3 regions of the Salmonella sp. HY31 genome follow, and region 1 is predicted to be linked to each of the others. Evidence: predicted binding sites of a transcription regulator. Region 1 holds the regulator's gene; each other region holds the start of a gene.
What was found. The regulator PhoB, encoded in region 1, activates phosphate uptake and scavenging genes when phosphate is short. The targets are predictions, from matches to a motif close to CTGTCATAAAACTGNCNNAT.
Positions count from the first base shown of each region.

Region 2: the regulator PhoB is predicted to act here: its motif matches at 1,777-1,796, upstream of pstS (phosphate ABC transporter substrate-binding protein PstS).
Region 3: the regulator PhoB is predicted to act here: its motif matches at 1,322-1,341, upstream of glpT (glycerol-3-phosphate transporter).

Region 1 covers NZ_CP170479.1:3,562,009-3,566,281, reverse strand. The annotation lists gene sbcC (exonuclease subunit SbcC) at 1-558, opposite strand, end outside; gene sbcD (exonuclease subunit SbcD) at 555-1,757, opposite strand; gene phoB (phosphate response regulator transcription factor PhoB) at 1,972-2,661, shown strand; gene phoR (phosphate regulon sensor histidine kinase PhoR) at 2,731-4,026, shown strand.
Region 2 covers NZ_CP170479.1:4,809,341-4,813,613, reverse strand. The annotation lists gene pstC (phosphate ABC transporter permease PstC) at 1-521, opposite strand, end outside; gene pstS (phosphate ABC transporter substrate-binding protein PstS) at 648-1,688, opposite strand; gene glmS (glutamine--fructose-6-phosphate transaminase (isomerizing)) at 1,979-3,808, opposite strand; gene glmU (bifunctional UDP-N-acetylglucosamine diphosphorylase/glucosamine-1-phosphate N-acetyltransferase GlmU) at 4,048-4,273, opposite strand, start outside.
Region 3 covers NZ_CP170479.1:1,481,233-1,485,505, forward strand. The annotation lists gene glpA (anaerobic glycerol-3-phosphate dehydrogenase subunit A) at 1-1,199, opposite strand, end outside; gene glpT (glycerol-3-phosphate transporter) at 1,472-2,830, shown strand; gene glpQ (glycerophosphodiester phosphodiesterase) at 2,836-3,906, shown strand; gene ACE15A_RS06925 (LysR family transcriptional regulator) at 4,022-4,273, opposite strand, start outside.

The DNA.
Region 1 (4,273 bases):
GGATATCTGCCCGTAAATCTCAGTGCCGGTGAGCTCCTCCAGAAGCTCTGCGCGCTCTTTCGCTTTGGCGTTAAGAAAGGCGGCGAACTGCCCCTGTGATAACAACATCGAACGGGTGAAGCGCCCGTAGTCCAGCCCGGTCAACGTGGCGATCATCTCCAGTTTATCCTTTACCTTATCGGCAAAGATTTTTCCGTCTGAACACCGCGCCAACTCCACGCGTGGGGCCTGGAGATTGCCGTCAGGCTGATTTCGGGCGCGGTTCTGGCTCCAGAACGCGCGCCAGGCTTCGCCTTTTACCTCAAACTCCACTTCGGCCAGACATTCCGCCGTATCGCGCGTCATCAAATCGTTTTGCGATTGCGATACCGTATTCAGGCGCGGCGTTTCGTGGTACAGCGCCAGGCAGATGGCGTCAAGCAAGGTGGTTTTTCCCGCGCCGGTCGGGCCGGTGATGGCGAATAACCCGTTACTGGCAAACGGTTCGGCGGTAAAGTCGACCTTCCATTCTCCTTTCAGCGAGTTCAGGTTTTTCAGACGCAAACTGAGAATTTTCATGCCTCATGCTCCTCATTCAACGCGTAGAGCGTGCTGGAAAAGAGCTGATTCAGGCGCTCGCGCTGCGGGGTATCTAACGCTTCCAGCGCCAGCCGCCGCGCAAAAACCTCCTCCACGCTAAGCTCGCTTAATGTTTCCCGCCGTTCGTTCGCCAGCGAGCGTTCACGCTGTTCGCGGCTACGACGCACCAGTAATACTTCTACCGGTAGCGACTCCGTTAATGTCTGTATTTTTCTTTGTATATCATGTAGATAATCATCGCTGGTGATTTCAATATCCAGCCAGACGGAGGGCGATTGCTCAATGCCGCGCCACTGCTCAAGCTGTTCGGTAATTGACGCCAGGTCGCCTTTTAAAACCGCCAATGGTTGGCTAACGGGGATGGCCAGACTTTCGGTACTTTGCCATTTCCCCTGGTCGAAGGTCACCAGATGCACGCATTTGCTTTTGCCGCACTCATCAAAGCTGAGGGCGATGGGGGAGCCGCAATAGCGGATATGCTCTGTGCCGCCGACACATTGCGCGCGGTGAATGTGTCCCAATGCGATATAATCCGCTGGTGGGAAATGCTCCGCCGGAAAGGCATCCAGCGTACCGATATAAATGTCGCGTACCGCATCGCTTTTGCTGGCGCCGACGGTGGTTAAATGCCCCGTCGCGATAACCGGCAACTTCCGTTCGCCGCGTAGCAGGCACGCTTCCTGGTACTGCTGTTGATAATAATCGGCAATCGCATGAAGGAGTTGCTGCTGTTTCTCGCTGCCGGACAACCCCGCCTGGCTGGTAATAATGTCGCGCGGGCGCAAAAAGGGAATGGGGCACAGTACGGCGCCGGGAGAACCATCGCGGCGATGAAGTAGTTGCGGCGCATAGCCCGCGCTGGCGATCACGGTTGTATTGAGAAACGCCAGAATTTCGCGTGACTCGTTAAGCGTGGCAACGGAATCATGATTACCGGCCAGCACCACTAAATGACAGCCTGTTTGCTGTAAATTAACGACAAAACGGTTATAAAGTTCTCGGGCATAGCTTGGCGGCGAACCGGTATCAAAAATATCGCCTGCGACAATAATGGCATCCACCTGATGGGACTGCGCGGTCTCCAGCAGCCAGTCCAGAAAAGCCTGATGCTCCGCGGCGCGGCTTTTACTGTAGAAATTTTGTCCCAGATGCCAGTCAGAGGTATGGAGGATGCGCATAATAGTTCCATGCAAAAAAAGCGTGAACGGGATTATACACGTCATCCCCTCCATTTTTGGGCGCAATTTACCGCCAGTAGACGGTAATGCAATGTTTCAACGGTGTCATAAATCATCAACATGCTGTCAATACCACCCCTTTTTTTCATAAATCTGTCATAAATCTGACGCATAATGGCGCGGCATTGATAACTAACGACTAACAGGGCAAATTATGGCGAGACGTATTCTGGTCGTAGAAGATGAGGCGCCGATCCGTGAAATGGTGTGCTTCGTGCTCGAACAAAATGGCTTTCAGCCCGTAGAAGCCGAAGATTATGACAGTGCGGTGAATAAACTTAATGAACCCTGGCCGGATCTCATCCTTCTTGACTGGATGTTGCCCGGCGGGTCTGGGTTACAGTTTATTAAACATCTCAAACGTGAAGCCATGACCCGGGATATTCCTGTGGTTATGCTGACGGCGAGAGGTGAGGAAGAAGATCGCGTGCGCGGGCTGGAAACCGGCGCCGACGATTACATTACCAAGCCGTTTTCCCCCAAGGAGTTGGTGGCGCGCATTAAGGCCGTTATGCGGCGTATCTCACCGATGGCGGTCGAAGAGGTGATCGAGATGCAGGGACTGAGCCTTGATCCTGGCTCTCATCGCGTGATGACCGGCGACAGCCCACTGGATATGGGGCCGACCGAATTTAAATTACTCCATTTCTTTATGACGCATCCGGAACGGGTTTATAGTCGCGAACAGCTACTCAACCATGTCTGGGGCACCAATGTGTACGTTGAAGACCGGACGGTCGACGTGCATATTCGCCGTTTGCGTAAGGCGCTGGAGCACAGCGGCCACGACCGGATGGTGCAAACGGTACGCGGGACAGGGTATCGTTTTTCGACCCGCTTTTAATGCCTTTTCCGCCAGTAGATCACAGGCTTCTGGCGGAGAAGGCTTTCCATTCTTGAGGGAGTATGACGCGTGCTGGAACGGCTGTCATGGAAAAGGCTGGTGCTGGAGTTGGTGCTCTGTTGCATCCCCGCGCTTATCCTTAGCGCTTTTTTTGGTTATCTGCCGTGGTTTTTACTGGCGGCGGTGACGGGACTGCTTGCCTGGCATTTCTGGAATTTATTGCGCCTCTCCTGGTGGCTGTGGGTCGACAGAAGTATGACGCCGCCGCCGGGACGGGGAAGTTGGGAGCCGCTGTTATACGGTTTACACCAGATGCAGTTGCGAAATAAGAAGCGCCGCCGCGAGCTGGGGAACCTGATTAAACGTTTTCGCAGCGGCGCGGAGTCGCTGCCTGATGCAGTGGTACTGACCACAGAAGAGGGCGGCATTTTTTGGTGTAACGGTTTGGCGCAACAGATACTGGGGCTACGCTGGCCGGATGACAGCGGGCAGAATATTCTCAATCTGCTGCGTTACCCGGAGTTTACCCAGTATTTAAAAACGCGTGATTTCACCCGTCCGCTTCATCTGGTGCTGAATACCGGGCGGCACCTGGAGATCCGTGTCATGCCTTATACCGATAAACAACTCCTGATGGTGGCGCGCGATGTGACGCAAATGCATCAGCTTGAAGGCGCCAGGCGTAACTTTTTCGCCAACGTTAGCCATGAGTTGCGTACGCCATTGACGGTATTGCAAGGCTATCTGGAAATGATGCAGGAACAGGCGCTGGAGGGGGCGACGCGAGAGAAAGCGCTGCATACGATGCGCGAGCAAACGTATCGTATGGAAGGGCTGGTAAAACAATTGCTTACGTTGTCTAAAATTGAGGCGGCCCCGGCGCTGTTATTAAATGAAAAAGTGGATGTACCGATGATGCTGCGGATCGTGGAGCGTGAAGCGCAGACGCTCAGCCAGCAGAAGCATACCTTTACGTTTGAGGTCGACGATAGTCTTAGCGTTTTGGGCAACGAAGAGCAGCTACGCAGCGCGATCTCAAACCTGGTGTATAACGCGGTAAACCATACGCCGGCGGGAACGCATATTACGGTGAGCTGGCGACATGTCGCGCATGGCGCTGAGTTTTGCATACAAGATAACGGTCCGGGGATTGCCGCTGAGCATATTCCTCGTCTGACCGAACGCTTCTACCGTGTCGATAAAGCGCGTTCGCGTCAAACGGGCGGCAGCGGCCTGGGGTTGGCGATTGTGAAACATGCGCTGAATCATCATGAAAGCCGCCTTGAAGTCGACAGTTTGCCTGGTAAAGGAACGCGATTTAGCTTTGTTCTGCCGGAACGTTTAATTGCCAAAAATAGCGTCTAATTACCTTTCGTAAGTATAACTTTCCATAAGCCAGCGGATGCTGGCTTATTTTCTTTGCAGTTAATGCGGGGGCGCTGAAACTTTCAACGTCTGGTGGTTTTTTGTTCGCATGATTAGCCATAACTTTTTCATGAGAATGGTGTTTTATTCTGGTTGTAAATTTCATATCGCTATATTCATCTGGTTTTTAGATCCCACCTTGCTTTAAAACGTTATAAGCGTTTAAATTGCGCTCCAGGTGCTGTCA
Region 2 (4,273 bases), 1.2 Mb from region 1:
CCTGCCGCCAGAATGCCGATACCAAACGCCGGACCGGAGAACAACGCGCCGACAAAAGGAATGTTGGAAAGAATATTGCCGACCGGCTCCTGGAAGTACGTCGCAAACAGCGGCGCGAAGATAAACAGCCCCCACATGCCGTACACAATACTGGGGATAGCCGCCAGCAGTTCAATGGCAATGCCCAGCGGACGCTTCAGCCAGCCTGGCGCCAGCTCGGTTAAAAACAGGGCAATGCCGAAACTGACCGGAACGGCAATCAGCAATGCGATAAAGGAGGTCACCAGCGTGCCGTAAATGGGCACCAGCGCGCCGTAGATATCGTTTGGCGCATCCCACTCCTTAGTCCAAAGGAATGAGAAACCAAATTTCTGAATACTTGGCCAGGAGGAGATGATCAATGAGACGATAATACCGCCCAACATCAATAGCACAATCAGCGCAGCCAGTTTTACCAGCGCGCTGAAAATCATGTCGCCTTTTTTACCCGGCGGGTTAAAAGCAGGCTTGGTTGCAGCCATAAATCACTCTTTAAGTTAAACGCGTTTACGAAGTTGCCGGATGGCGCTGCGCTTATCCGGCCTACAGTCAGAACCGTAGGACGGGTAAACGTAAGCGTCACCCGCCATTTTCGTCAGAATACTAAATTAATACAATGCCTTACCGCTGCTGTCTTTTATGCTGGTCTTCCAGGCGGTACGAATCTGCTCAACGACGTTATCCGGCAGGCTGGCGTAATCCAGATCATTCGCCTGCTTAGCGCCATTTTTGTATGCCCAGTCGAAGAACTTCAACACTTCAGAACCCTGCTCAGGTTTCTTCTGCACTTTGTGGACCAGGATAAACGTGGTGGAGGTGATTGGCCACACATCGTCACCTTTCTGGTTGGTCAGATCCTGTGCGAAGGTTTTGCTCCAGTCTGCGCCTTTCGCCGCATTAGAGAAGCTCTCTTCCGTCGGGCTTACCGGTTTGCCATCAGCAGAAATCAGTTTGGTGTAGGCCAGATTGTTCTGCTTGGCATACGCATACTCAACGTAGCCGATAGCGCCTGGCAGACGCTGTACAAACGCTGCGATGCCGTCGTTACCTTTCCCCCCCAGGCCGGTTGGCCAGTTCACGGTAGAACCCGCGCCCACTTTCGATTTCCACTCGTCGTTGACTTTCGCCAGGTAACTGGTGAAAACGAAGGAAGTGCCGGAACCGTCAGCGCGACGCACCACGGCGATATTCTGTGAGGGCAGCTTCACGCCCGGGTTCAGTTTGGTGATGGCTTCATCATCCCACTTTTTGATTTTACCGAGGTAGATGTCGCCCAGCGTTTTACCGTCCAGCACCAGTTCGCCGGATTTGAGCCCTGGAATATTCACCGCCAGCACCACGCCGCCAATGACGGTCGGAAACTGGAACAGGCCTTCCTGATTCAGTTTTTCATCAGACAGCGGCGCATCGGACGCGCCAAAATCAACGGTATTTGCGGTAATTTGTTTCACGCCGCCGGAAGAGCCTATTCCCTGGTAATTGACTTTGTTACCGGTTTCTTTCTGGTAGGTATCCGCCCATTTGGCATATACCGGCGCAGGAAACGTTGCACCGGCACCTGTCAGGCTTGCTGCTGCAAAGGCAGAGAACGCGCTCATCGATAAGGTCGCGGCGACAACAGTTGCGACAGTGGTACGCATAACTTTCATAATGTCTCCTGCACGGTTTCGGTAAATCATTGTTTGAGTTGCTACGATGAGCAAAATAGGACAAACAGGTGACAGTTAAATGTACTTAATATTACAGTTTTATGACAATCAACAATATCGACATCACGATTTTATAAACATATTAAAAAACAATATGTTATTTATTATCACTATCGTCATATTGCAAAAAAATTTTCTTTTTATGACACGGAGAACAGGCAGGAAAGATGACAGTTTGTCATCATAAAATAATAAGAGAAATGCCCCGCTGCTGCGGGGCATGGAGGGGGTTATTCCACCGTTACTGATTTCGCCAGGTTACGCGGCTGGTCAACATCGGTGCCTTTAATCAGCGCCACGTGATACGCCAGCAGTTGCAGCGGAACAGTGTAGAAGATGGGCGCAATGACCTCTTCCACATGCGGCATCTCAATGATGTGCATGTTGTCGCTGCTGACGAAACCCGCATCCTGATCGGCGAAGACATAAAGCTGACCGCCGCGAGCGCGAACTTCTTCGATGTTGGATTTCAGTTTCTCCAGCAGTTCGTTGTTCGGCGCCACCACAATAACCGGCATATCGGCGTCAATCAGCGCCAGCGGGCCGTGTTTCAGCTCGCCTGCCGCGTAAGCTTCAGCATGAATGTAAGAGATTTCTTTCAGCTTCAGCGCGCCTTCAAGCGCAATCGGATATTGATCGCCACGACCGAGGAACAGCGCGTGATGCTTGTCGGAGAAATCTTCTGCAAGCGCTTCGATGCGTTTGTCCTGCGAGAGCATCTGCTCAATACGGCTCGGCAGCGCCTGTAGGCCATGAACGATGTCATGCTCAATGGACGCATCCAGGCCTTTCAGACGCGCCAGTTTCGCCACTAGCATTAGCAAAACGGTCAGTTGGGTGGTGAACGCCTTCGTAGAAGCAACGCCGATTTCCGTCCCGGCGTTAGTCATCATCGCCAGATCGGATTCACGCACCAGAGAAGAGCCCGGTACGTTACAAATGGCGAGCGATCCGAGGTAGCCCAATTCTTTGGATAAACGCAGGCCCGCTAAGGTGTCTGCCGTTTCGCCAGACTGGGAGAGCGTGATCATCAGGCTGTTACGGCGCACCGCAGATTTGCGATAGCGAAATTCCGAGGCAATTTCCACGTCACACGGAATTCCGGCCAGCGCTTCAAACCAGTAGCGAGAGACCATCCCGGAGTTGTACGACGTACCGCAGGCGATAATCTGGATATGTTCAACCTGAGACAACAATTCGTTGGCTTTCGGCCCTAGCTCGCTTAAATCCACCTCACCGTGGCTGATACGCCCGGTCAGCGTATTTTTAATCGCGTTCGGCTGTTCGTAGATCTCTTTCTGCATATAGTGGCGGTAAATGCCTTTATCACCGGCGTCATACTGCAGATTAGATTCAATATCCTGACGTTTCACTTCCGCACCGGTTTTATCGAAAATAGCGACCGAACGACGGGTCACTTCTGCGATATCGCCCTCTTCCAGGAAGATAAAGCGGCGGGTCACCGGCAGTAGGGCCAACTGATCGGAAGCGATAAAGTTTTCGCCCATGCCCAGACCGATAACCAGCGGGCTACCCGAACGGGCAGCCAGCAACGTATCCGGATGGCGGGTATCCATGATCACCGTGCCATATGCGCCACGCAGTTGTGGGATCGCACGTAGAACCGCGTCTCGCAGAGTACCGCCTTGTTTCAGCTCCCAGTGCACTAAGTGAGCAATTACTTCCGTGTCGGTCTCGGAAGCAAAGGTGTAACCGCGCGCTTTTAACGCTTCACGCAGCGGTTCATGGTTTTCGATGATGCCGTTATGCACCACCACGATGTGTTCAGAAACATGCGGATGCGCGTTTGCTTCTGAAGGTTCACCGTGCGTTGCCCAACGCGTGTGAGCAATCCCCGTCCCGCCGTGCAGCGGATGTTCTTCCGCGGCCTGAGACAGCATTTGTACCTTACCGAGACGACGTAGACGGGTCATGTGCCCTTGCGCATCCACCACGGCCAGGCCGGCCGAGTCGTAACCACGGTATTCCAGACGACGTAAACCTTCGAGAAGGATTTCAGCTACATCACGCTGCGCGATAGCGCCAACAATTCCACACATAGTTTAATTTCCTGATTATGGCATTTCGCCATGCGTTGTCGCTAACCTGTATGCCCGTCGTGGCGGGCGCCCCGAGCCTTGTAGAGAGTGGGGTTATTTTTATAAGTACTGCTCATTGAGCGGAGGATTATTTTATCCTCTCATCTCCGGTCTGCCGGATGGCGCTGACGCTTATCCGGCCTACAAAAACAGGTTGAATGTCGGGCGGGCAAGCGAAGCGCTCCCGCCATGATCGTGATTTACTTTTTCTTCACCGGACGCTGCCAGCCTTGCTTATGAACCTGCGGCACGCGGCTTAATACCAGTTCATTGTCGGCTACGTTACGGGTGACGGTAGTCCCTGCGGCGATGGTGGCCCCTTTACCGACAGTAACCGGCGCCACCAGTTGGGTATCGGAGCCAACAAACACATCGTCGCCAATAACCGTTTTGAATTTGTTCGCGCCATCATAATTACAGGTGATG
Region 3 (4,273 bases), 2.1 Mb from region 1:
ATGCGTTTCAGCGTATGTTCCGTAGACTCTTTTGAGCCAGGCAACGGCGTATCCGCCGTGATGCAGGGGCGTGTATTGCCCAACTTGCGGCACACGGCGTCGGTGGCCCATTCCGCCATCAGGCGGTAAGTCATTAGCTTCCCGCCGGTAATGGTAATGAAGCCTTCAAGCCCGTCGCGCTCGGCGTGGTCGAACAGCACAATACCGCGGCTGACGTTACGACCGCTGGGATCGTCATCACTGGCCACCAGCGGGCGGACGCCAGAATACGCGCGCAGAATACGCGTCTTCGCCATGACAGGGGCCAGTTTTTCCCCTTCACGCAGCAGGATATCTACTTCATCTGCGGTAACGCGGTTGCTGTCTATCTCATTGTAATCAATATGGGTAGAGGTGGTGCCGATCAGTGAAATCGTATCGCCAGGTACCAGAATGTCGGCATCCGATGGTTTCCGGCAGCGGTTAATCACATGCTGGTTGATCCGATGGTCCATGATCAACAGCGACCCTTTTGCCGGAAACATGCGGATACTCAGGTCGGCGTATTCGGCGATCCGTTGTCCCCAGATACCTGCCGCATTGACCACCACCGGCGCATGAAGCGTCTGGGTTTCGCCAGTGAGATGGCTGCGCACATGAACACCGCAGACCGTTGCGCCTTCACGAATGAGCCCGGTTACTTCATGCGCTGTTAAGACGATTGCGCCATGTTCTCTGGCATCCAGCATATTGGCGGCGGTAAGGCGGAAAGGGTCCACGGTGCCATCCGGCACTTTTACCGCGCCGATGAGCGCAGGATTAACGGAGGGCTCAATGATGCGCGCCTGCTGCGGATCGATGGCTTCAGCGCGAATGCCTGCCGCTTCACAGGCGTGAATAAAGGTGGCCTGAAACGCAAGATCATCTTCCGGTAACGTAATAAACAGACCATCCGTCGGTTCGACGCAATGGCGGGCGATCCGTTTTAAGATCTGGTTTTCACTAATGCACTCGCGCGCGGATTCCGCGTCAGTAACGGCATAACGAGCGCCGCTGTGCAGCAGCCCGTGGTTACGCCCGGTCGCGCCGGTCGCAATATCATGCCGCTCCACCAGGATGACACGTAAACCGCGCAGCGCGCAGTCGCGGGCGATCCCTGCGCCTGTTGCTCCACCGCCAATGATAATCACGTCACTTGCTTGCGAGTCACGAGTTTTCATTGTTTTTCCTCACAGTTCGTTTTTTATCATTTAGCCATACAAATCATATGGAATGTTTGATTTCGCGCATAATCGCTCATTATTCGAAAATGAAACGTGATTTCGTGCGCTTTTCTGAACATTATTCATAAATCTGTAACAATATGTGCTGTAATTCACATTCATGAGACAGATCTTTACTTAACATCGCGGCCACACTGGGAACAGCGGGGTCGTTTGAACGAACTGCGGTGTTTATCTCTAAATAAAATACGGGCCACGGAGGCTACAATATGTTGAGTATTTTTAAACCAGCGCCGCATAAAGCGCGCTTGCCAGCGGCGGAGATTGATCCGACCTATCGCCGGTTACGCTGGCAGATTTTCCTGGGGATATTCTTTGGCTATGCCGCGTATTATCTGGTGCGCAAGAACTTTGCCCTCGCGATGCCCTATCTGGTAGAGCAGGGTTTTTCGCGCGGCGATCTGGGCTTTGCGCTATCCGGGATTTCCATCGCTTATGGTTTTTCGAAATTTATAATGGGGTCGGTGTCCGATCGCTCGAATCCGCGCGTTTTCCTGCCGGCAGGGTTGATTCTGGCCGCAGCAGTCATGCTGTTTATGGGTTTTGTGCCGTGGGCGACGTCCAGCATCGCCGTGATGTTTGTGCTGTTGTTCCTTTGCGGCTGGTTCCAGGGGATGGGGTGGCCGCCGTGCGGTCGAACGATGGTTCACTGGTGGTCGCAGAAAGAGCGCGGCGGCATTGTGTCAGTCTGGAACTGCGCGCATAACGTCGGCGGCGGTATCCCACCACTGCTGTTCCTGCTGGGGATGGCGTGGTTTAACGACTGGAAAGCGGCGCTCTATATGCCAGCCTTTGGCGCGATTGTGGTGGCGTTGTTCGCTTTCGCAATGATGCGCGATACGCCGCAATCTTGCGGTCTGCCGCCTATCGAAGAGTATAAAAACGACTATCCTGACGACTACAACGAAAAAGCGGAAGAAGAGCTCACCGCGAAGCAAATCTTCATGCAGTACGTATTGCCGAACAAATTACTGTGGTATATCGCTATCGCCAACGTGTTTGTCTACCTGCTGCGCTACGGTATCCTCGACTGGTCGCCAACGTACCTGAAAGAAGTGAAGCATTTCGCTCTGGATAAATCCTCCTGGGCATATTTCCTCTATGAATATGCCGGTATTCCAGGCACCCTGCTGTGCGGCTGGATGTCAGACAAAGTATTCCGCGGCAACCGTGGCGCGACGGGCGTATTCTTTATGACCCTGGTCACTATTGCGACCATCGTTTACTGGATGAACCCGGCTGGCAACCCAACCGTTGATATGATTTGTATGATTGTTATCGGCTTCCTGATTTACGGTCCGGTGATGCTGATTGGTCTTCATGCGCTGGAACTGGCGCCGAAAAAAGCGGCGGGTACGGCGGCGGGCTTTACCGGTCTGTTTGGTTATCTGGGCGGTTCTGTCGCCGCAAGCGCCATTGTGGGTTATACCGTTGACTTCTTCGGTTGGGATGGCGGCTTTATGGTGATGATTGGCGGCAGCATTCTGGCGGTAATCCTGCTGGTGGTCGTGATGATTGGCGAAAAACGCCATCATGATGAGCTGCAGTTAAAACGCAACGGAGGCTAATAAACATGAAAACCACACTGAAAAACCTTAGCGTGGCACTGATGTTGGCAGGAATGGCAATCGGAAGCGGTGCCGTGGCGGCTGAAAAAGTCGTCATTGCCCACCGTGGCGCCAGCGGTTATCTGCCGGAGCATACGCTACCGGCGAAAGCGATGGCGTATGCGCAAGGGGCAGATTACCTGGAACAGGATTTGGTGATGACAAAGGACGACCATCTGGTCGTCCTCCATGACCACTACCTTGATCGGGTGACTGACGTCGCTGACCGTTTTCCGGACCGGGCGCGTAAAGATGGGCGTTATTACGCTATCGATTTTACCCTGGACGAAATTAAATCCCTGAAGTTTACCGAAGGGTTTGATATTGAAAACGGCAAAAAAGTACAAACTTATCCGGGGCGTTTCCCGATGGGAAAATCTGATTTCCGCATTCATACCTTTGAAGAGGAAATTGAATTCGTTCAGGGATTAAATCACTCTACCGGTAAAAATATTGGTATTTATCCGGAAATTAAAGCACCGTGGTTCCATCATCAGGAAGGGAAAGATATTGCCGCGAAAACGCTGGAAGTGCTGAAGAAGTATGGTTATACCGGCAAGCAGGATAATGTCTATTTGCAGTGTTTTGATGTCGCTGAGCTGAAACGTATTAAGAATGAACTGGAACCCAAAATGGGGATGGATCTCAATCTGGTTCAGCTTATTGCGTATACCGACTGGAATGAAACACAGCAGAAACAGCCGGATGGTCGTTGGGTGAATTACAACTACGACTGGATGTTTAAGCCGGGCGCCATGAAGCAGGTGGCGGAATATGCGGACGGTATTGGTCCGGATTACCATATGTTGGTTGCGGAAGGCTCGACGAAAGGGAACATCAAGCTGACTGGAATGGTGCAAGACGCGCATCAGAATAAGATGGTAGTTCATCCTTACACTGTGCGTGCCGATCAATTGCCAGACTATGCCACAGATGTCAATCAGTTGTACGATATCCTGTATAACAAGGCGGGGGTCGACGGGCTGTTCACCGACTTCCCGGATAAGGCGGTCATGTTCCTGCAAAAAAATGATTAAAGGTATGCCATAGTAGAAGTGAAGCGCCGGATGAGGGCATAAACGCCTCATCCGGCCTGGCGCAACGTTCGCCAGCGTAGGTCTGGTAAACGCAATGCCATCAGGCGGTGTTGTTTTATAGCAAGCCCTCATCGGTCAGTGTTTCCATACATTTTTGCAATAAAAATAGCGGACTTCCTTCTACCGGCGGTTCTTTTGCTAACAGGGAAATTTGTCGATAAAAGGTGGGTTCCAGCGCCACGGAACATAATTTTCCTGCCGTGGCTTTTAAGGTTAACTCTGGCAATAAGGCGATGCCTAATCCCTGTCGAATAAAACTCAGCGCAGTATCGGGATGGTTAAATTCATATTTAAATATCGGCTCAAT